DNA from 2 places in the Holdemanella hominis genome. Region 2 is predicted to be linked to the other one. Evidence: riboswitches for the same ligand, from Rfam matches in the RefSeq annotation. Region 2 holds a riboswitch; the other holds the start of a gene.
The links. Region 2 has a riboswitch for thiamine pyrophosphate ahead of thiW (energy coupling factor transporter S component ThiW). Riboswitches for the same ligand answer to the same signal wherever they lie in the genome.
Positions count from the first base shown of each region.

Region 1 (6,873 bases), on a different contig from region 2:
TTCGTTTTTTTGGAAAACATATTGGATGTGATCGAATTTATATTTTTGAAGATAATAAAAGGAACATGTGACCGATAATACATATGAATGGTGCCATCATGGCATTGAAAGCGAAATGGATTATCTACAAGGCGTTGATATGGATATCATCGATTGGTGGTACAAAGCTTTTGGTAAGAAAGAAAATGTGATCATTCGTGATGTTGAAACGATAAAAAATGAGCATGTGTATACATATAATACGTTAAAGATTCAAAATGTAAAGCGTCTTGTGATATGTCCAATTCGCTATAAAAATGAAATCAGTGGTTTCTTTGGCGTGGACAATCCGCCGATTGATGACCATTTGGGCTTAACTACATTCTTAGATATGATCGCAACGTTAGTTATCTCTTTTTTAAAGATTCGGAATTCACAAAATAAGTTCAAGCGTGAAGCAAAATTAAGTGGCTATTCAGCCTTGGGACAAATCTATACTTCTATGCATTATATCAATGTGAAAACCAATCGCTTTCATATTGTGAAAATGGAGCGCAAATTCTAACGTATTTAGGAAAATATGAAATTTAGGATATAGAAGATAATTTTATGGATCAAATTTGTAAGATTCATCGAAAATTCAGTCAAGCTGATTATGTAGATCGAGAAGTTGAATTTATGGATCTTGTGACATTAGAAGCAAGGCTTTAAGGCAAAAAATCCATAGATAGTGTTTTCTATGGTAAGATTTCTGGCTGGTGCTGAGTCCGTTTTATTCCGATTGATTATGATGAGGATGGAAGTTTACTCCATGTTCTATATTATGCGGAATGTATTGATGATCAAAAGAAGCGAGAAGGCAAATTATTATATTTAGCTCAAACAGAAACAATGACGGGAATTTTAAATCGTCGTAGTAGAGAGAAGATGATTGAGCGTGTTTTAAACAACAAAGTCAGTGGCATGATATGTTTAGTGGATTGTGACAAATTTAAGTCCATTAATGATACGTATGGACACATGGCTGGGGATGAGGTCATTGTTGCGATTGCGCATACGCTACAAAAATCGTGTCGTGATAAAGATGTAGCCATGCGTCTTGGTGGAGATGAGTTTGCGTTATTTATTCCAGGTGTTACGGAACGTAAGTGTGCCAATGCTTTCTTTAAACGTTTGTTTGAGAATTTGAAACAAATCCAAATTGAATCTATAAAAGATCATCCGATTATAATGAGTTTAGGGCTTGCATTTATGATGGAAAAGAAGAATTGACCTTTGATGAATTATACTGTAGAGCCGATATGGTAATGTATCAAAGTAAAAAAGGGGAAGGATACCGTGCAACAATATATAAGAAAAAATAGTCTCTTGATGAACAAAGAGGCTATTGATGTATTCAAAATGTATACATGTGTTAAAAAGGTATAAACAAATTATATTTTTTGTGGTATTATACCCAAAACGGAGGGAAATATATGCAGAAGTACGTAGAAATTAAGCGGGATGGATTGACATTACGAGGTATGCTTCATGTGCCAGACAATGTAAGTTCGAAAGTGCCTATGGTCATTCTACTTCATGGATTTTGTGATGATCGCAATGAAATAAATTTTGTGCATAATGAGTTATCTCAAAGATTGTGTGATGCTGGTATTGCGAGTGTTCGCTTTGACATGAATGGCAGCGGAGAAAGCGATGGACGCTTTGAAGATATGACTATTTCAAGTGAGATTCTGGATGCGAAAGCCATGTTGACTTATGTCGAATCTTTAGATTTTGTCGATTCTAAAAAAATTGCGCTTCACGGATGTAGTCTAGGAGGATGCGTAGCGAGTATGGTAGCAGGACAATGTAAAGAAAGAGTTCAAGCATTGTCGTTATGGTGCCCTGCACCAGATTTAGTTTATAACTTGAAGGAACATTTGACTTTATGTGGTCAAGATGTTTCAAACATTGAAAAAGATGGATGTGCAGATGTGGAAGGATTGAAGTTGAGCCTTAAATTTTACCAAGATGCATGTACACTCGATCCTTATAAAGAGGCTTCATTGTTTGATAAAAATGTTTGTACCATTCATGGAGATCAAGACATTACAGCTTCGTGTGAGTGTAGTTACAAGTATAAAGAAATTTTTAAGGAAAGAGCAAAATGTATTATTGTCAAAGGAGCAGAGCATCGTTTTAAATCATTTGCGTTTAGAGAAGCAAGAATGAAAGCGGCTCTAGACTTTCTAAAGGACGAATTGTTATAGATGAAAGAGAAGGAAATTTGATATGAACAAAGAAAGAAAACAGCCAACAACCCTATTTGCGGTGGTTTCATTTTTGGCTATTATTGCCGTATTGATCATTATGATCAACTTAGGATGCAATACAACACTATCGGTATTTGCGGGTGTGATCGTTGCGGTTATTACCACAAAATTTTTAAATATTCCATGGAGTGAAGTGGAACAGAATATTATTAAAACAGCGGCTGAGTGTATGCCGACATTTTTGATTGTCATTATGGTCGGTATGCTTGTGGGAATCTGGATGGCCGGTGGAACCGTTCCATCATTGATGTATTATGGTATGCAAGTGATTTCACCGAAGATCTTAGTACCTCTAGCTTTTGTCCTTTGTGCCCTAACGAGTGAATTTACAGGAACATCCTTTGGTTCTGTGGCAACCATGGGTCTTGCGATGGTGGGAATTGCCGCTACAACAAGTATTCCCGTACCATTAGTTGTAGGTGCCGTTGTTTCTGGAGCGTGGCTAGGAGATAAGATGTCGCCTTTATCAGATACAACCAATTTAGCAAGTGGTGTAAGTAAAGTACCTTTATATGCTCACATTCATTCTATGCAGTATACAACACTTCCTGCAGCTGTAGTCGCTTTGATCTTATTTACAATTGCCGGCTTGTATTATAGTGGTGGAAGTATGGACCTTGCCCAACAAAAATTGATTTTAGATACGCTATCTAAACATTTCAATATCAATGTTCTATTGATTTTACCTGCTATTCTAGTTGTTTTGATTTCTGTATTTAAATTACCTTCCTTATTAGGAATGGGCTTAGCCGTAGTTGTATCTGCTGCTTTTGCGATGGTATTTCAAGGGGTAAACTTTGTTGATTTAATGAACTATGCTTTTAATGGTTTCAGCATTGAAACAGGTGTATCCATTGTTGATCCAATGTTGAATCGTGGTGGTGTACTTTCTATGTCTGAATTATTAGTGACATTTATGGTTGCTAGTGTAATGGGAGCTGTCATAACGTCTACTGGTATTTTGGATGTTTTGGCAAAAAATGTTCTTTTAAAATTTATAAAGAATCGTACAGTACTAGTGTTTGTCACTTTGGTGTATTGTTATGTTGTGAACTTCTTAACAGCTGGCGGACAAACAGTATCTATCATTGTAACTGAACAAACGTTTGAATCGACTTATGAAGATATGAATGTTTCTCGTAAAGTATTATCTAGAACACTCGAAGATTCTGGGACATTATCTGCGCCTATCGTTCCTTGGGGTGTTGCGACAATTTATGTCATGGGCGTACTTGGGTGCTCAACAGCTTATATTCCATACGCATGGTTTATCTTTGTCGTTCCTATTTTCTCAATGATTTGTGCCATTACTGGAATTGGAATTTGGGATAAAGAAGAAAAGCCTGTTCGAAAATAAATGTCTTATATCTTTACTATCTTTTAGAATTGGTGTATAACTTAAATGTAAATGAAAAAAGGGAGCTTGTAGTACAGGCTGAGAGGAAAGTATGACTTTCGACCTATAACCTGATTTGGATAATGCCAACGTAGGGAAATACTTTGTCTTTTTAGTGTGAGTATACCTATATTGGTTGCTCACTTTTTTTTGTGGCGAAATGGGGGCACCACTTTTTGTCACGTTAAATAATCATTTGGAAAAGGAGATTTTAAAATGAACACAAATGAAGGTACAGTAAGTACAGGCGCTACATATACCACTCAGATGGATGCTGCGCGTAAGGGGATTATTACGCCAGAAATGAAGATTGTAGCCCAAAAAGAAAAAATGACTGAAGAAGAACTAAGAGAGTTAGTCGCATGTGGTAAGGTTGTAATTCCGGCCAATAAAAACCATAAATCTTTAAATCCTGAAGGTGTGGGAAGTATGTTACGCACGAAGATCAATGTAAACTTAGGGGTTTCTAGAGATTGTAAAGATTATGATGTCGAAATGGAAAAAGTTATGGCAGCCGTAAATCTTGGCGCAGAATCAATTATGGATTTATCGAGTCATGGAAATACACAACCATTCCGTCAAAAATTAACATCTGAATGTCCAGCTATGATTGGTACTGTACCTGTATATGATAGTGTGATTCACTACCAAAGAGATTTAAATACATTAACCGCAAAGGATTTCTTGGATGTAGTTGAGTTACATGCCAAAGATGGTGTGGATTTTGTTACTTTGCACTGTGGAATCACAAGAAAGACGATTGATCAAATCAAAAAACACAAACGTAAAATGAATATTGTTTCTCGTGGAGGAAGTTTAGTCTTTGCGTGGATGTCAATGACAGGTGAAGAAAACCCATTCTATGAATACTATGATGAAATCTTGGATATCTGTGAAAAATATGATGTGACGATTTCTTTAGGAGATGCTTGTCGTCCTGGATGTTTAGCAGATGCCACAGATGTCTGTCAAATCGAAGAATTGGTTCGTTTAGGAGAACTTACAAAACGTGCTTGGGAACATAACGTACAAGTTATTGTCGAAGGACCTGGACATGTTCCATTAGATCAGGTTGCGGCCAATATGCAGGTTCAGCAACAAATCTGTATGGGTGCTCCATTTTATGTGTTAGGCCCATTAGTTACAGATATTGCGCCAGGCTATGATCATATTACAGCGGCTATTGGTGGTGCGGTTGCAGCTATGTCAGGAGCAGCCTTCTTATGTTATGTAACACCGGCAGAACACTTGGCTTTACCAAATGTTGAAGATACAAAACAAGGAATCATTGCTTCTAAGATTGCAGCACATGCGGCTGATATTGCCAAAGGTGTTAAAGGAGCACGAGATATTGATGACAAGATGGCTGACGCAAGAAAGAAGCTAGATTGGGATGCGCAATTTGAGTGTGCGATAGATCCAGAAACCGCAAAAGCAATTCGTCAATCTCGTATGCCAGAAGATGATCATAGTGACACTTGTAGTATGTGTGGTAAATTCTGTGCTGTAAGAAGTATGAATAAGGCTCTATCTGGAGAGAATATTGATATTTTATAATTGTAGTATTTTACATCGTTTATATTTTTTAACAATTATTTGTAGAAATTAATTGATGTTGTGTGTTGTTTATAAAAGTATGATATATTAAGTGTGTAACGTTTAAATGTTATATTCTCTCGTGACATATGTTACTAAAAATGAGATTGGTGAGTATGTTATAATTAGACGTATTGAGAAGGGGTTATTTATGAGTGAGCCAGTTTTAAGTTTTCTTGAAGAAAAGAATCTTCCTGAAGTCATAAAAAAGAAACATACATATTTGATGATGGATGGACACGACCAAGAAGATATTTACGTATTAAAAGATGGTGTTGTGAAAGTGAGTATTGTTTTATGTGATGGGCGTGAATTCAATATCACTTATTTAAAAGGTTTGGATATAATTTCTTTGTTGAAAGATGAAATCAATAAAATGACTACGACATCATTTCATGCTCGTATCGAAAGTGATACGGCATCTTTCTATCGAATCAACAGAAAATTCTTTGAACAATATGTGAAAGAAAATGAAGAATTACATGCATATATAGAGTCGTATTATCGTAAAAAGATGACCGAAGCTATTTATCGACAGCAACTCATGACAATGAATGGGAAAAATGGAGCTGTGTGTGCATTTATCTATCATTTGATTCCGTTATTTGGTAGACAAGTTAAAAAAGGTATATTTATTGATTTGCAAATCACGAACGATGATATTGCCAGTTTCTGTGGGGTATCCACAAGAAACAGTGTCAATCGTATCTTGCGTGGATTAAGAGAAGAAAACGTTATTACGATTGTGTATCATAAAATCTTAATTTTAGATGTAGATTATTTAAAGCGCTATGCACAGTAAAAGGAACTAATTAATGAAAGAAGGCCAGTGATCATTGACCTTCTTTTTCTATATTTTGACTAATTTAGTGCATTGTTTGAGATGTATTTGTGGGCTTGTTAATATGGGAGTGAAAGGAGATGAATGGTATGGGTAACAGATTGTTGTCTATACTAGGATTATTGATTGCGTTAGTGGGTATTGTGTTTGGTGGTAATCTTGTTTTAGTTATTATTGGATATGTGATTCTTGGCTTAGAACAGATGATCAAGGATAAGGAGGAGAGTACCGCATCTGGTATGGATGAGATTATAAAAGAATTCTTTGAGGATGTGCAATTTAATCCAAATACTCATATGCTTAATGTTAGCGATACGAATATTCTTTTACCTAAACATGATTATTGTAGCGGCAATAGATATGTACAAGGTAAATATAAAGGTTTTTCTGTAGCGTTTTGTACCATTAAACTCACAGATTAGACAGAGGTCTTGCGTGATGAGACTGGCTTGTAGGAAAAGAATGAAAATACAGTTTATACGGGTGAACGGTTGTTGTGTAAGCTTGACCAAAAGTTTAATACGTGGCTAACTATATATCCTTGTAATGCATTGGATAAACAAAGTATTAAAACTGGATATGAGACATTTGATAAGAAGTTTAATTTGACTTGTGGAGATGAAAAATTAGTTCTTGAGATATTGGATTCGAATCGACTAAAGCAAATTATTGCTTTATCAAATCATAAGTTTTCAATAAACTTGAATGAGGATGGAAGACTTTATATTGACGCTCATAGTTTTAAG
Region 1 is NZ_JACRWH010000074.1:549-7,421, reverse strand. It holds gene H8911_RS12575 (hypothetical protein) at 68-544, shown strand; gene H8911_RS12570 (GGDEF domain-containing protein) at 871-1,251, shown strand; gene H8911_RS11320 (alpha/beta hydrolase) at 1,455-2,231, shown strand; gene nhaC (Na+/H+ antiporter NhaC) at 2,254-3,651, shown strand; TPP riboswitch at 3,700-3,805, shown strand; gene thiC (phosphomethylpyrimidine synthase ThiC) at 3,907-5,247, shown strand; gene H8911_RS11305 (Crp/Fnr family transcriptional regulator) at 5,438-6,088, shown strand; gene H8911_RS11300 (hypothetical protein) at 6,217-6,549, shown strand; gene H8911_RS11295 (DUF3137 domain-containing protein) at 6,622-6,873, shown strand, end outside.
Region 1: it holds a riboswitch for thiamine pyrophosphate, as region 2 does, so the genes downstream of both, thiC (phosphomethylpyrimidine synthase ThiC) here and thiW (energy coupling factor transporter S component ThiW) in region 2, are expected to answer to the same signal.

Region 2 (16,880 bases):
TTAATTATTTCACAAATCGCTCTTCATTCGACTCATTTTTATCAAGATCCGCAATCACACGATCCAATAATACATAGGATGTGGTTTGCGCATTCTTTTCATTTACATATCTTAATATACATGCTTCAAGAATCAATACGAGGGCAACAATGGTGATTGAAAGCACTAATATTTTTCTTTTTCTTGCAATTACTATTTTAGGTTATATTTTTCAAAAATAAAAGTGGCATTTGTTATGCCACGATTTTTTGAATCGATTTCTTCAATTCTTCAGCTGCTTTTTTTGTATCCTCTTGATCCATAATAGCCGATACAACACAAACACCTTGAATAGGACTCTTTTCTAAAACAGAAAGATTGTCTTTATTTAATCCTCCAATCGCACAGACCGGAATCTTGACAGCCGAACAAATGTCATTCAATGTTTCCACACTCGTAATCGTCGTCTTCACATGCGTCTTTGTCGGATAAATGGCACCACAACCCAAATAGTCAGCACCATCAGCCTCTGCTTTTTTTGCAACTTCAACAGTCTTTGCGGTAGCCCCAATAATACAATCTTTTCCCATTATTTTACGAGCTACAGAAATTGGCATATCTTCATTTCCTAAATGAACACCACATCCTACAGCCATTGCGACATCGATTCGATCATCAATAATTAATGGAATATGATAAAAATCAGTAATCTCTTTTACTTTTAAAGCGAGTTCATAGTACTCTAAAGTCGACTTATTTTTTTCACGAAGCTGTATAATGGTTGCTCCACCTAGACATGCCCCTTTAACTTTATTTAAAAAAGTTTCTTCATCATAACCATCTGAATTAGTAATAAAATATAATGTATAATCTACTTTTTTCATCCTAACACCTCAATTTTAAACAAAGATTCATCAAAACTGGTAAGTTTATAAATCTCATCCATAAAATGCATATGAAAAGTTCCAGGTCCTTCACTTTTCGTCTTTTCTGCAGCAACTTCATAATAACAAGTTGCCTTAATACAAGCCAATAATGGAGAATAACTAGCTAAAAATGTAGCGATTGCCACATTTAACATACATCCAGTGCCTGTGATTCTTGAAAGCATTTCACAACCATTTGAAATTAAATTCACGACTTTACCATCTGTAATGACATCGATCTTGCCGCTACAAACAACTACACAACCAAGATGTAAAGCCATGTCCTTTAGCCATTTTGCACTTTCATAGATATTCTCTTCATCGAGAACATCCGCATCTACACCGTGCGCATGACTTGTCATCCCATAAAAAGCTTTACATTCACTGATGTTCCCTTTAATGACGGTTGGACAATATAAAGAAACAAGTTCTTTGGCATAATTTAATCGAAGTGTTGAACAAGCCACTCCAACCAAATCTAAAATGAATGGTATTCCTTTTTCTTTGGCACATTTTGCACTAATCATCATAGATTTAGCTCTAACATCATCAAAGTTACCTAAATTTAATGCCAAAGCCGCAGAATGGCAAGTGATATCATCAACTTCATCGGGGTGACAAGCCATAATTGGCTTCGCTCCTAAAGCTAATATAAGATTTGCACAATCATTAATTGAAATCGGATTTGTGATACAGTGAATCAAATTATTCGTTTGTTTCAACAAATTTTTGCACTCCTAACTTTCTTTGAATATTTTCTAGGATTCCACTACGAGACATCGACTTCAATAAAACATACGCAATACTTCCACCGATGATTGTACCCATTAAAAAGCTAGGTACATAGAACATCCATGTAAGTCCAGTTCTTCCCCATAAATATGTCATCACTGGATATGAAAGAACAGAACCAATTAAACCTGTACCAATGATTTCACCAAGTACGGCAGCCCAAATCTTTCCTTTACTAACACGATATAAGATGCCTGATAGCGTAGCTCCAAAAATAGCGCCCGTTAAAGCTAATGGTGGAATTCCCATTACAACCATACGAATTAAACCAATAGCTAAAGCACAAAGAAATGAATACCAAGGCCCCATAAATACAGCCATAGTGATATTAATAAGATGTGCCATAGGACACATTCCTTCTACACGTAAGATTGGAGAAATGACTACTCCAACAGCTACCATCATTGAAAAAAAGACTAAGCTTAATAAGTAATTGTGTTTATTCATAATACTACCTCCTACAGATACAGATGGCCTAGAAAACACGCAAAAAACCATCTGTGGTTTCGGTATTAGACAAACAGTCCTCTCTCATCCTGTCAATTCAGGCTCCCTCGCTTGTTTTCTATACTCTAGGCGCTCCCCTACAGTAAGGCAATAAAATAAAAAGACCTGCAACGTAAAAAGACAGGTCAAAAAACATCTATACTTCCTACGCCGGCATTATCCGTCAGGTTTAATGGGTCGAAGTCGAACTTCCTCTCAGCAATAGCTCCCCAGATTTATCTACTACATTTAGAATTTTAGTACAAAACAATTTAAAGTGCAAGCCAAATATGAGATCAAGAAGGAATTTACGAATGAAACAAGACAAGAATCATTTCTAGTCATTTTAGCAATCTATTTTTTGATCTTTTTAACTATGGCAATGTCTCCATATGTGATTGTGAGTGGATATGATAATTCACTTTCGCGCATTCTTTTCTTTGAAAGCTTGATTACTACCAATCTCATTGTTCCATTTGCACTAAACACAATTTACTTGGTATATTTATTATTTAAAACCATCATGTCTCAAGATAATTAGTGCCTATTTTAGCTTTTCAACAAGTTTTAAAAACTTCTTCTCATTCATTACATCATTCGTTATATAATCACCATTGTAGAATAAGGCATAGGTAGTGATAGGAGTTGACGCATTCTGCGCCTTTTCTTTTGTATCTATATGAATCGCTTTAAATTCTATATTTTGTTCTTTTGAAACATTCTCTATAATCGGAACATACTTCGCATTAAAAGGACATTGACTAGTATAATATAAGACAAAGCCAGACTCTTCGATATGACATTCTTTTGCACAAGATTTAAATTGAGGAACTTTTGAATCATTAAAATTCAAGTACCACAATTGAATACCATTACTCGCTTCATCAGAGATTTTAAAACCTTTGTATGTTAAAAATTTAGGATCTGCAAGATACGGCGTCTTCTTTTTTGTAGATAAGATACAAATTCCATCCATTCCCTTCTTCTTACTGTCTTCAATACACATATTTAATAACTCACTCGAATAGCCATGACCCTTTAAAGATCCACAAACCCATAGACAATCAATATACATATAATTTTCTGCGTCCACACCAATCCACGCATTCTTTGCAGGAATATACTCAATAAAACATTTCCCTCTTACAGATGATTTAATAAAGACAAGTCCTTCTTCAAAGCGATCAGACAACCAATCTTTCTTTGATCTTACTTGGACATCTGAATTACTACTAATGGCACAACAAATGTGTTCTTGTTCAATATTTTCTTTTGTCACATATACATAATCCATACATTAACCTCAATAAAAGTATTATGAAGGAAAAAGGAGTTGAAATCAATCAACTCCTACGTGTTTTATTTTTCGAATTTAATAGCAGCCTATGAAGTAAAGAAAATATTCTGGACTGTCTTTTTTCATCCGTTATATGTAATGAGGAAATATCTTCAATTTCCTCTAATTTCATGGTGTTTTTGTTTTTAGTACCACTGAAATTCATTCTTGCTTTTACTTAACTCTCGCCGCTAAGATTAAGGTACCATTCAAATGTATTGTCGTCAATAGGAACTACAGAAGTAAAAAAATCATGAAATTTTCAGATATGGCAGAAGAACTTCGTCTTCAACTTGAAAATCCAAACAGCGATTTAGAATCTTTTCAGGATTGTTTTGAAAAGTTGGTCACAGCTGAATGGTATAATAAGTCCAGTTGATACGGCGACGAAGGCAATTGAATCCGTTGTATAAGTCCACACCTATATTGTAGATATAAACTATCATCCTCCTGTTGTAAGATAAAAACAGGTAAGTAAGTATACTTATCTAGTCTTGCGATTAGGAGGTGTTTTTTTATGCGGGATGTTAAAAGAGTTTTGGAAATGAGATCACAAAACTATACTCAACGACAGATTTCTGTATCTCTTAAAATTTCAAGAGATACAATAAGAAAAATTTTTAATGTAGCTGATGACAAAAAAGTGTGTTGGTCATCTGTTAAAGATCTCAGTGAATCAGATGTCCAAAATTTATTATTTGAACAGGAGATGAAAATCAATTTATCCATTAAGCAACCTGATTTTGATTACATTCATAAGGAACTGTTAAAGCCAGGAACCACAATCAAACTGCTATGGGAAGCATATGTTGATGATTGTCGGTCAATCAAGAGTCCTTTTTACTAATATAGCCTCTTTTACGAACACTATCGTGATTACGTTAAAAAGCATAATCTTACGATGCATATCAATCATAAACCGGGTGATAAAATGATGGTTGATTGGAATGGCACCCATATGTATGTATATGATCGTTACACAGGAGAAGCAATCCCTGCATATTTATTCGAGGCAACATTACCATTTAGTATGTACAGTTATGTTCAAGCATGAAAATCAATGATTGGGTCGATTGCCATATCCAAGCTTATCGTTATTCTGGCGGAGTTACAAGGATTCTGATTCCAGACAATCTAAAAGTAGGAATTATCCAAAACAAGAAATATGAGGATTCAATATTAAACAAATCATATCAGGAAATGGCAGACTAATATGATACAACTATTATTCCAACAAGAGTGCGTAAGCATCACACGGTTAATTTAATTTTACCGTGTTTTTTAGTGGACTTGTATTACGTATTAAGATTAAAAAAAGATGGACTTCTGTAGTGTATTGCATGGCTTCAGATAGTGGAATACTCAAAAGCAGAAAGTCGACAGTGATAGTTTCTCAAATCCCAGTAAAATAATGGTACGATTTATTTAAGGATTGTACATACGCTGACGCGTGTTTAGATCGAGTTCTATGTAAAGCATATCGTTTAGAATTCAAAGGTGAATCACTAAGAAATCAAAAATTTTGACACACCGATTGACCGCTACAGATACACCGATGGTGTGCTAAACACGCACCATTTTTCCGTCATATGCACTTTATACAAAAGTATAACGTATCACATACTAAAAATTATTTTATTCAAACAAAATAGCGTCATATATAAATGTCTGTATTACTTTCGAAACTTTAAATTATTCTCACTTTCGAAAGTGTAAAAAAGGAATGAACCAATAATTCATTCCTTAATTACTGAAACCTCCTACGAATGTCTAATCTCATATATTTTTAAACAAGCAAAATATCCAAGAATATTAATTATAATTGCCAAGACACTGCCATATAATAACCATCTATTTAAAGGTATTAATAATAACTGTTCTACGCCCACAAAAAAATTTAAAGTAATAAAACCTATCACAAAAGCTACTAGTGTTACCACATATAAAATGGTTCCTTTTTTATTTCCAAAAGTCAAAAATCCTGCATTATTTATAGGTAACATAATCAATGTAAAAATCACACTTATCGATAAAACTAACAATCCTTCTTGTAAACTGATAATATGATACCCGTAGATAGCTAACAATACAACAGGTAAAGAAAGCAATAAGAAAGATGCAAATGAAAAGATATATGTTTCTAATATTTTGGTCATCACAATTGTTTTTTTAGAAATAGGATAAGTTAATAACATTTGATCAAATTTAGAGAGTTCATCTTGCTCAATCGAGTATTGTAATGGCGATACACTTGTCATTGGTATCGTTAATACAACTAAAAGGATTACAATATACTCACTTGGCATTAAAAAGAAGACCATACCATACAATAAAATACTACAAATAAAACCTATTAAATTCTTTTTAATACAAAACGATTCGTAAAAATCTTTTAACATTAAACCTACCATCTTTCACAGCCTCCTTTCACATGAAACAACATGATTTCTTCAACTGTTGGTCGCGTCATTTCTAAATCTTTAAAAACACTCTGTATCAATGAACGATTTTTTACTAGAATAGTGTAATTATATGCTTCTTTCACATAGCCAACAATATCATCTTTATTTAATGAATCTAACAACTCTTTTCCAGCATGAATAATTCCATATTCTTCTCTTAATTCATCATATGGTTTCATAAATAATAATTTACCTTCATGAATATAAGCAATGTAATCTGATATTTTGTCTAAATCACTAGTAATATGTGAAGACATTAATACTGTATGATCTTCATCTTCTGTATACTCACGTATGATAGACAATATTTCATCACGAACAATTGGGTCTAGTCCACTTGTTGCTTCATCTAATATCAATAGCTTCGCATTATGACTAAAAGCAATCGCAAATTCTAATTTCATTTTCATTCCGCGAGAAAACTTTTTAATCTTCTTTTTCATTGGTAATTTAAATCGAGTTAGATATTTTAAATAAGTTTTTTGATCCCAATTCGAATAAACACGACTTAAAATTTTTCCTATAAAATTAGGAGTAAACTCCTCATTATAGTGTGTTTGATCAAATATAACAGCAATGTCTTTTTTTATATTAATTTCATCAGTTTTAAAGTCTAAACCAAATATTTTTAAATCATCATATGAAGATTTAATAATTCCAAGTATCGAACTAATCAATGTAGATTTTCCCGCACCATTTTCACCAATTAGCCCTACAATGCTTCCTTTGGGGATATCCAAAGTAATACCGTTTAAAGAGAAGTCTTCATACTTTTTATTTAAATTTTTAATTTCAATTACATTTTCCATAATCAATTCTCCTCGTATATTAAATGAAGTAGTTTTTCTAATTCATTTTCTGTTATCCCACTTTGTTTAGCTATCAGACAAGCATCTTGCAATTGTTTTTCGACTCTTCGAAGATTTTCTTCACGAATAAAATCCTTGTTTTGTTCAGAAACAAAAGCACCTTTCGCAGGAATCACATGAATGAATCCATCTTTTGATAATTCATCATAAGCTCTTTGTGTTGTAATAATACTAACGTGTAAATCCTTAGCCAACTTTCGCATAGAAGGCAGTGAATCATTAACCTTAAGTTCTCCATTCATAATCATTTCCTTGATTTGAACAACAATTTGTTCATAAATCGGTCTTGAACTAGAACTACTTAATATAATTTCCATAGTTTCACCTCGTAATTTTATATACTGTATATATTTTACATATACAGTATATACCCACTTATCAATACTGTCAATATATATTATATACAGTTAAGAATAAAAAAAAGATTCAGGGTAATATAAACTGAATCTTCTTTACATTAAATAGATTTTAAAACATATTTATGTATCAAGCAATTAATCAATACACACACCGTACAGCCAATCCCTCTAGCAATCCATACATTCATCGAAGTTTGCTCAAAAAAGTGCATAAAAATATTACCGATTGCAATAGAGAAAAATAAAACTATAACCCATTTTAAATCTGTTAATAAGCTTTGCTTATTCATATGTACCTCCATTTACATTAATTGGATGAAATGAAAACAAAGATAAGAAGAACAACCACAAATACTAAGATATAAATAGAAATCTTCAACAAACGATTCGCCTTCATAATTTCTTCTTCAACGTTCGTTACCTTTTCAACAAGAAAAGACTCTTGTGAATGACCTACAAGTGAATCCAGGCTTACATGCAGTGCATTAGCTAAAGCAATCAATTGATAAGCATCCGGTGTTGTTAAATTACATTCCCAGTTAGAAATCGTTTGTCGTGTTACACCAATCTCATCCCCTAGTTTTTCTTGTGATAATCTTAAACTTTTTCTAAATGTTAAGATATTCTTCCCTAAATCCATTTTCTCACTTCTTTCATCATCATTCATTATATTAATCTAGCCCTCAAAATTCTACCAAAGGCCTTTGGAATATTGTCAAAGTCTTTTAACAATTTTAATTCAAGCTCATTTCACCAAAAAAATCGTCATCTTTTACAAGTTTGGGTGTGGTCGTTAGTCTATTTAACAAAAAATTAGCAGAAAATAAAAAGTCCTGTTCATTAATTCCATATAACGTAAACAAAGCGTTTATCTTATAGCTGATATAAATAATTTCGGATTTCATCATCTAAAAAGATACGGTAATGCTTCAAAAAGCGTAACTATACCACCAGATAAAAAAAGAATTCCAAAAAACACTATAACAATAAAACTTAATTTAATCTTTTTTTGAAAAATAAATACAGCTGGATGTTTCGGATCTACATAAATTGGATAAGTTTCTCCTTCTCTCATCTTTTTTATTAACTGTTTATAAGAAATATTTTGAGCTGTTTGTTCTTTATATATGCGACCTTGATATGTGTACTCAAATACTGGAGCTTGCGTAGACACAGCATTACCTCCATAGTAAGTATTATATCCACAGTAAACACCATTTATTTTTTCTTTACATCTTACAAGTGCATACACATCATTTATAAGCATAAAAATAAAAATTAAACCAAAGACAATACAAGCTAAGGGAAATAGTAATAATTTACCGAATGAAACAAAGATAGTTAAGACAGAAATTATTCCAAATCCGACAAAAGAAAAGATCATAATAAAACTAATAAATGGTACATCTTTATATCTTTTATTTTTTACAATTACAAAAGTAATAAAACCAAATAAAATCATTAGTATGTGAACTAAGGTTGTCATAGTTTCAATTCCTCTCCTAAAACATAATTGATTATTTATAATTATCTTTTATAATAATCAAACTCTTCTAAATAATTTACATTCTCTTTAACCCATGAATTACCAACAACTGTTTTATTCATTTTCAAGGATACATTCATTTCATTTGTCACAATAATCATACTATTTTCAAGTAAGAGACCCTTTTTAACCTCAAATTTTTTTATCCTTTCCACTTTAATAAAAAACAATCTAAAATAGTATAATTCCATCAACAGGAAAAATGTAGATACCTTTCTCATTAAATCCAAATAAATATGAAGTTTCTTTTTCAGGGGCTATTACCGTAACCGGAGCTACAGGTAAAACCCACTTTACTTTATAAGTGCTATGTCTTGGAACAACATTATTTTTATAGTTAAAATTCCACTTTTTTAATTCTCTTTTAACATTTTCGAAATAAAGCATACATATAGTTAGCTTTCAAATTATAATTTAACTAACAAACTCATTTTTTGCTCATTAAACACTTTTTAAATATCCAACTTACAGTAGCTCCAATAAACAAACCTATAATTGCTGTTGTTGAATTACCATTTAAAGTGCCTACCGCAAATCCTACAACAGCACCTACATACCAAGTACTAACAAGCTTAGCTAATGTAAAAGTATCTTCTTCGTCATTCTTATTTTCATTATGATGTTCTTTGCTCATTTATTCGTCACCTCATCTGAAAATTCCAATTTATTTTACAACTTGATTTCATGTCCAATTTCACGTAAAACATATCCATCGTCAAACACCTCATCATAAACTCCATCAACTTTTGTGAAACCATTTTTTTGATACAATCGAATAGCTGGTTTATTTATATCTACTACAAATAATCGTAAATATTCAGCACCAAGTGATTTAGAAATTTCTTTTGCTTTATTGAGCATTTGCTGACCAATTCCTTTTTTAGAATACTCAACATTAACACCCAATCGGTCAATATACATTGCTTTAGCAGATTTTTCACTCCATTCAACATAAGCTTCTCCTGCATTGTTATCACATAAAGCAAAAGCAGACATAATTTCTTCATCATTTGCAATAACATAAAGACGCTTGTTATTTATGTCATCTTCAAAGAATTCGCAAGGATAAATATCGTCCCAAATTTGAATGTTATTTTTATTCATATTTTTTATGATTTCTTTATAAATTATTTTCAGTTGTTTCAAATCTTCTAGTCTTGCTAGTCTAAATTCCATCTTATCATCTCCAAAAATTCGATATTGTTCATTATAATTACACTTCTAAATTATTATTTATCTAACAAATCACTAAATTCTAATTTTTCTATGTCATTAAAATTAAGTAAACTTCAATTTTATTCATGAACACTATAGTATTCTAAGCCTAAAAGGCTCTTACGAATGCATACTCGACGACTGTCACCAATATTAGTTTTTAAATACTGACTTTTAGATACATTAAACTCTTTTTCTTCACCACGCCAAGAAGCAATTAGTTGATAATCTGTTAAGCTATTGCCTGTATCAACATCCTTATCTGTAATAACAATTGTTTCATGCTCTGATTTTCCAAATGTTAATAAGAAATTGACAGGAAAAGTAATGGTAAATGAGAACACCAAAACTGCAAAAATAACTGATAATTTACGACCAAATCGTTGTGGTACTTTTGTGTATAAAGATTTAATGATAAAAGGAATTGAAAAGATAACTGTTAAAATTAATGTTATTTTTAAATAATCGATAAAATCATAGTCAAAAATATTTGTTGTAGCTAGATTTAAAAGTAAAGCAATTGCAGCACCTAGAAATGGCATTTGAAGCATGATATCTTCACCTTTTTTCGTCTTAGTTTCAATATAAATATACGGATAATACCATAGGTATACTGCATATGATCCAAGGATGACAAGAATGTACAATACCATCATCATCTTTCCACCAATGAAAAAACCAATGACATCAAGTGCTATAAAAACAAATCCTAGAATACGCAATATTTTCTTAGACTTGTTAAGATCAAATCCACATTTATTAGAAGAAATACTTTCTATCGTTTTAGTCTCTTCTACAATCGAATGATAATAATTACGTTCTATGGCATTAAATGTACGAACATATTTTGATACATCTTTTTTCTTTTCTAACAACTCTTCAAAATCCACAATATTTACTTCATGCTCTACTAAAACATCAAAAAGAATTTCTAAATTTCCAAAAGCATAATCTAATGTTACAAGGCGATTATAGTCTCGATCTATCAATGCCATTTGTGTTCTATTTGCTAGTGGTATCAATAATAAACATCTAATATCTGTATAACGCACCTCAACTGACTGCTTTAGTACATAATTAAAAGTAAGTGTGTTTTTATCTATGACTATCGTTTGCTTTTTACATGCTAGTAAAAGTGCACCACCTAAAAACACAAAAGGCAGAAAACAAAGTGCTGCAATATAATAACCTGATATAAGTGTTACTAAACATATTAGTCCAAATACCACAGTTGTTATCATCCCTAATATTTTTACAAACTTTGAACATCCTATTACCTGTTTTTCCATAATCATCCCAACTTTCTTAATATTTAATTCTATTTTAGTACACTGATTAATGCATAAATTGCACTTGCAACTAAAAGAGTACCAATTATTATTGTCATAACCATTTTTATTCTATTTTGGCTATCAGTTTTCACACTCTTGATAATCCATATAGGTCCAATCAAAAACACTAAAACTGCATAAATAACTAAAATTATATCCATAGCTATTACTCCTTAATTTAAATCAATTTATTCTATAATGTCCGACGATATCATTTCGATACTCCAATATATCTTCTTCATAATATATTTGGTATGGACTAGCATGATGAATAACAAAACTTACACCATCTTTATTCCGATAATCCGATACGATACCAATATGATTTTCAAATATGACAATATCTCCGCCTCGCCATTCTTCAATTCGGTGAATATCGGTTGTTAATGATTGTGCGTTATATTTAAAATAAATATTCAAATTTTGCACCCTTCTAAAATCAATATTTTTGTCAATAATATCTATATCATAATCTTCTTTATGATTTTGGACATGTTGATTAACCAACTCCATTAAATCATAGCCAGCATCTTTTAGTCCTAAAGCTACTACATCACTACACACTCCAAAATGATCATTGGGATAACCTGTTCCGTAATATTTACTTTTATATTTAGGCTTGCTACTAACATACGCTTTTACATTATTCAAAATATCTGTTTGATCATCGATGTCATCATCTTCATCATGTAAACTCTTATAGGTTGTGATATTAAAATCGCTATTTGAATATTTTTGATGTGGGATGTAATTGAAAAAATATAACACATAAACCACAAACAACAGAACAATAGCTGATATAAAAATTAAACTTACTTTATACTTATTTTTCACGGATAATAACACCACCTTTAAATCAATGATTAGTTATATAATAATGTAAAAAACTCATCAAAAGTATTAGCGATAAAATAAACATTGTTCTCATCATCTGATGAACTTAGACTATAAGAATCATCATAATAATAAACTCCGTCATTTGACCCATCACAAACTAAAACAAAGAAGCCATGTTGGATACTATCCCCAATAATAACAGTACTTTCAAATAAATCATCAATATAAGCATTCGTCCAGTATTCTATATTTGAAGCATCATTCCCTGTATCTATTCCATAAACAACATCGACATTAACATTTTTATTTATATCCTTAAAATAGATTTCATTAAATGCGTCATTACTAACTACACCATTGTATTTTAATAGAAATGTAACATAGTCACTAGGCAGACTAATATTAAATAATTTTTCAATATGAATAATATCTACCTTACTTATTTTTTTAAAAGATTTTAATTCATGATTCTTCTTTTTTAGCTTTTTAAATATTCCCATATTTATCTCCTTTATTAGTCCAACTCCTATCTCTTTAACCATTTATATTATGCTGTTAAGATTTATCTTTGAAAAAGCCAATTAAAATTAAGGTAATACCAAGAATTGCTAATGGAATATAAATAACATTAGGTATATGGTAGATAAACCTATCAACTGCCGACATAACAATGTAAATAACAATTCCTACACTAATTAAGTAACTTCTCTCTTTCATAATTATCCTCCTTTAAAATGTTTTCACTTCAATAATGATTTGATGACATAAAATGATTATTAACTAATATTTTCTTGTTCACTAACGTGACAACCTTTTTAACCTTACAGCCTTATACTATTGATGATCTAGTGTAACTCGTAACATCTGTGTTTAATTTCTCAAGTAATTCTATTACACTATATTCCTTGTTTTGAATGGCTCTTAATTCATTATCTGTCACTCCAATAAATTCAACAAATCTTACCTTTCCATTAGGTGTATTTATTTCAACAAATTTATCATCTGGTATCGTTATAAATCCTGTAATATTGGATGTCCCTTTACTATCTATACCTGTTGTTTGACCTGTGTATAGATATTCGTAAGCATTAAATAATTCACCTTGGATAAAAGTAATTCTGGCAATAGATTGTAATATACCGCATATACAACGTATTTCATCTTCTTCATTTTCGTAGTGATCCTTTTTGAGCTTCAAAGTAAACTCCATACCATAACCACTCCACTCTTTATCTTCGCTTTCTTTTTCATAAAGTTCAGATAGTCCATAAGTTATAAAATGCCAATAATCACCACCATCATATACACTAATACCATCAAGGGGATCATTACCACCCAATCTCCATTTTATCATCGCTCCATAATGCTTAGGATTCTTTTGGTTAGGATAAACTTTATCACATAACTTATCTATTGCATCCCATCCTGGTGCTTCAATTTCTTCATTTTGCTCATTATCTAATAATTCATTTTTCTTCTTAAATTTATCAAACAATCCCATATAGAGTGCCTCCTTATCCTTACCATTTAATCTAAATTTCGACACTATATTGTTCAATCAAAGCATCAATTTCATCATCATTTAATAAGGCAATAACATGATTTGCATCATAATATTCTTTTGAAGAGATATGATTGATAAAATCGTCGTATGTAACTGTCATTCCTTTTCTAATCATGACATACCAATAATTAATTCCTTTGATTTGATCAAGAATGATATAAGGTTTATTAGGAACAACACAAGGAATATCAGCAACAATCGAATAAATCCCAAATAATTCATTCGTATCTTTCTTCCTATATACGCTTGGTGTTGCATAATAAACATCTAGAGATTGGATTTCATTTAGATATTCTTCAAGATTATTTAAGTTGCAATCAATTCTTTGTAATTCTCTTTGTCCAATAGAGATTGGATTATAAATACCAAATATTTCAAAACAGCGATATTCATCTTCTGTTTTACTTGTCATATCTTCTAGTGCAACAATACTTGCTTCTTCATCCCATTTAATAAATTCTTCGTCTTCATATAAATAAGCTTCTTCATCTTCTCTTAAATATTTTTTGGTATTGAACTCGTTGCAAATTTTCTCTACTAAGCTATAGAATAGTCTAATTTCTGATGGTGCAGTTGGTAAACTTAAAGAAAGTAAAACATCACTACCCTCAAGCCATAACTCAAATCCCCTAGCTAGTTTTGTTTCATCATAAATTAAAGTATGTTCACCTATCTCATCTTTATTGAGACGATAATTTTCATCACAAACACCATAAGATAATCCTGTAAATTTAATAATATCTTCTAGATTCATTTTTTTCTTAAATAATGATTTTTGTTTAATTCTTGCAGTTACTGACATAATTACGCCTCCTTAACTTAAAATTTCATTTCTTTTGAAAACCAATTATTTTCTAACTTCATTTTTTGTCTTCATTAATCGAATAGATTGATAAAAGAGATAAATCCCGACTAAAACATATATTATTCTATTCAATACATCTTTTAAAAACGGGAAATAGGATGATTGGATAATACTACAGAAGATTAAAACTCAAATTTATAACTTATTTGGAGAATGAAGATTTTATTAATCCATTTTCATAAAAAACATTGAATATTTCTTTATGCCCTACTGCTGAAGGATCAATACAAATCTTTACACCGTTGCCTAAAATTAAGATTGCTTTTGATCCTTTGATTTGAATACTTCTAATTTCATTAAAATGAATGATTTTTCTTTTCCCTAATAATGGAATCTCTGTAATGCCTTCACTGTTCACAATCACTTTATATCGTTTAAAAGCAATGCTTATAAACACTAAAATTGTTGTTATTATACACAATAAAGCAATCAAAAGTAGCTTTTGTTCAGGTGGTGCTGCAACTATACAAACAATCATGCAGATAAATTCAAATATTGTGCCACCAATTGCTGTACCCACAAATACAGATGGGTATGTTGCAACAATTTCACTAATCTTTTCTTTTTCTTCCATATCCTGTCCTCCGTAAACATTTATATTTTTTTGAAATCTTCAATCCCAGGCAAAGCTAATATAAAAGAAATGACTAGTTTTGATAGATCACTTGCAAAAATAGTAGACATACAATAGTCCACAATCATTAATCCAAAACATGTCGCAATCGTATCTAATGCTAAATATAAAATAATTGCAATATTTTTACTAATTCTTTTCAATTTATAAAGAGCCTTAGGAAGTCCGCCTGCAATTAAATTAATCGGATAGGATACAACTGTTGCGATGATGAAAAATAAGATAATACTTCATATGGATTGATATCGAAAACCAAATAAACGCATTATCACTCCACTTAATAGTGCAATAACTGATAAGACAGCAACAAAAATAGTTCCACAAACTATAAAAGTGATTAATTTTTCTTTATTATTCTTAAAAAAATCCACAATAAATAACTCCTTTTTAAACTCTTTTAAACAAACTTATTTAGCTAAGGCATCTTCGATAAGTTCAATACCTCTATTAATGAAATTAATCTTTATTGCTTCATTAGTCCCTTTAACCTTTACCATGGCGACACATAATTGATTTTCTTTTGTTGCTTCAGCACTTCCCATAAGCGTTGTCCATTCAACAGTAATATCGTCTTTTGAAAATGATTTATCGATATAAAACTCATAATCCAAAGGTTCAAATAACTTACTGTTTGACTTTGCATGAATAGAAAGTGTATCATCGTTTTCCTGATATACTTCAACAGTATAGTGAACCACATCTTCTTGATTATCCACATATTGTTCATTCGGAGATATTGATTCTTGAAAAATTAAATTATTCTTATTTTCATTTACTACATCCTTTGATGCACAACCACTAATACTCATTGATATTAAAAGGAAAAACAGTACTACCAAACGTCTTAATTTCACAATCATCACCTACTTATTTTTAAACAAAAGTACAATATTATATATAAAATAAGGTATAACACCTACCATTCCAAATATTGAATAGAATGGGAATATCAAAATACCTATAATCACTCTCATTAATAAAGTCAATTTACAAGCAAAATGATTATAGATTATAAGTCCAGTAGCTACACCTGCAAAAATACAAATACCTAACATCATACTATTAAAAGTTCCAATAGGCTCATGAATCATCATATTATGGCTCATAAGCTGTTGGATAAAACTTGGATCTTGTAATTGATGAATTTGAATTTTCCCTAAGATATAACCTACAATGCCACCGATTACTGCCGCAACGATAATCGTTATTATGTGTCTTAATTCTTTTTTCATAAATCGTCCTCCAAAAAGTTTTAGAAAAGATCATCTGGTCACAGCAAATTAAATATTTTCTTTGAAATATATTGATCTACACATACAGTAAAGTCTTCTTCATCAACAGATATAAATGAACAATCATGGTTAATTGTTACGTTATATCCTTGTTCAAGTAACAATTCGTAGACGTCCTTCATTGAAGTAATCCTTATATTTTCATTACTCATAGATCCACCTTCTACTTTATATAATTCATGCTTATAAGCCATTTGAAATTAAAAATATGCTAAAAACCAATAAAACTAAACTTAGAATTCTATGCGATAATCATTTGTTTTAAAAACTTCATGATCATACTTTTCATTTTTATAAACTGTAATTTCTTTCCCTATTTTCTTTTTCCCTATATTTTCAAAGATACAACCATGTGTCGTATAATATTTATGCTTATTGATTTTTACA
Region 2 is NZ_JACRWH010000037.1:2,877-19,756, reverse strand. It holds gene H8911_RS12500 (hypothetical protein) at 5-166, opposite strand; gene thiE (thiamine phosphate synthase) at 234-863, opposite strand; gene thiM (hydroxyethylthiazole kinase) at 860-1,630, opposite strand; gene thiW (energy coupling factor transporter S component ThiW) at 1,611-2,144, opposite strand; TPP riboswitch at 2,330-2,426, opposite strand; gene H8911_RS08600 (GNAT family N-acetyltransferase) at 2,728-3,477, opposite strand; gene H8911_RS12745 (hypothetical protein) at 3,773-3,898, shown strand; gene H8911_RS08595 (hypothetical protein) at 4,037-4,366, shown strand; gene H8911_RS08590 (hypothetical protein) at 4,421-4,573, shown strand; gene H8911_RS08585 (hypothetical protein) at 4,570-4,731, shown strand; gene H8911_RS08580 (ABC-2 transporter permease) at 5,280-5,930, opposite strand; gene H8911_RS08575 (ABC transporter ATP-binding protein) at 5,924-6,790, opposite strand; gene H8911_RS08570 (GntR family transcriptional regulator) at 6,793-7,167, opposite strand; gene H8911_RS08565 (hypothetical protein) at 7,308-7,499, opposite strand; gene H8911_RS08560 (helix-turn-helix domain-containing protein) at 7,517-7,876, opposite strand; gene H8911_RS08555 (DUF3592 domain-containing protein) at 8,114-8,695, opposite strand; gene H8911_RS08550 (hypothetical protein) at 8,927-9,142, opposite strand; gene H8911_RS08545 (hypothetical protein) at 9,183-9,389, opposite strand; gene H8911_RS08540 (GNAT family N-acetyltransferase) at 9,425-9,931, opposite strand; gene H8911_RS08535 (hypothetical protein) at 10,051-11,259, opposite strand; gene H8911_RS08530 (hypothetical protein) at 11,289-11,462, opposite strand; gene H8911_RS08525 (DUF1287 domain-containing protein) at 11,485-12,135, opposite strand; gene H8911_RS08520 (SMI1/KNR4 family protein) at 12,165-12,638, opposite strand; gene H8911_RS08515 (hypothetical protein) at 12,694-12,855, opposite strand; gene H8911_RS08510 (suppressor of fused domain protein) at 12,968-13,639, opposite strand; gene H8911_RS08505 (DUF4299 family protein) at 13,671-14,504, opposite strand; gene H8911_RS08500 (hypothetical protein) at 14,710-15,141, opposite strand; gene H8911_RS12740 (YrvL family regulatory protein) at 15,162-15,425, opposite strand; gene H8911_RS08490 (hypothetical protein) at 15,609-16,055, opposite strand; gene H8911_RS08485 (hypothetical protein) at 16,065-16,433, opposite strand; gene H8911_RS08480 (hypothetical protein) at 16,472-16,645, opposite strand; gene H8911_RS08475 (hypothetical protein) at 16,727-16,880, opposite strand, start outside.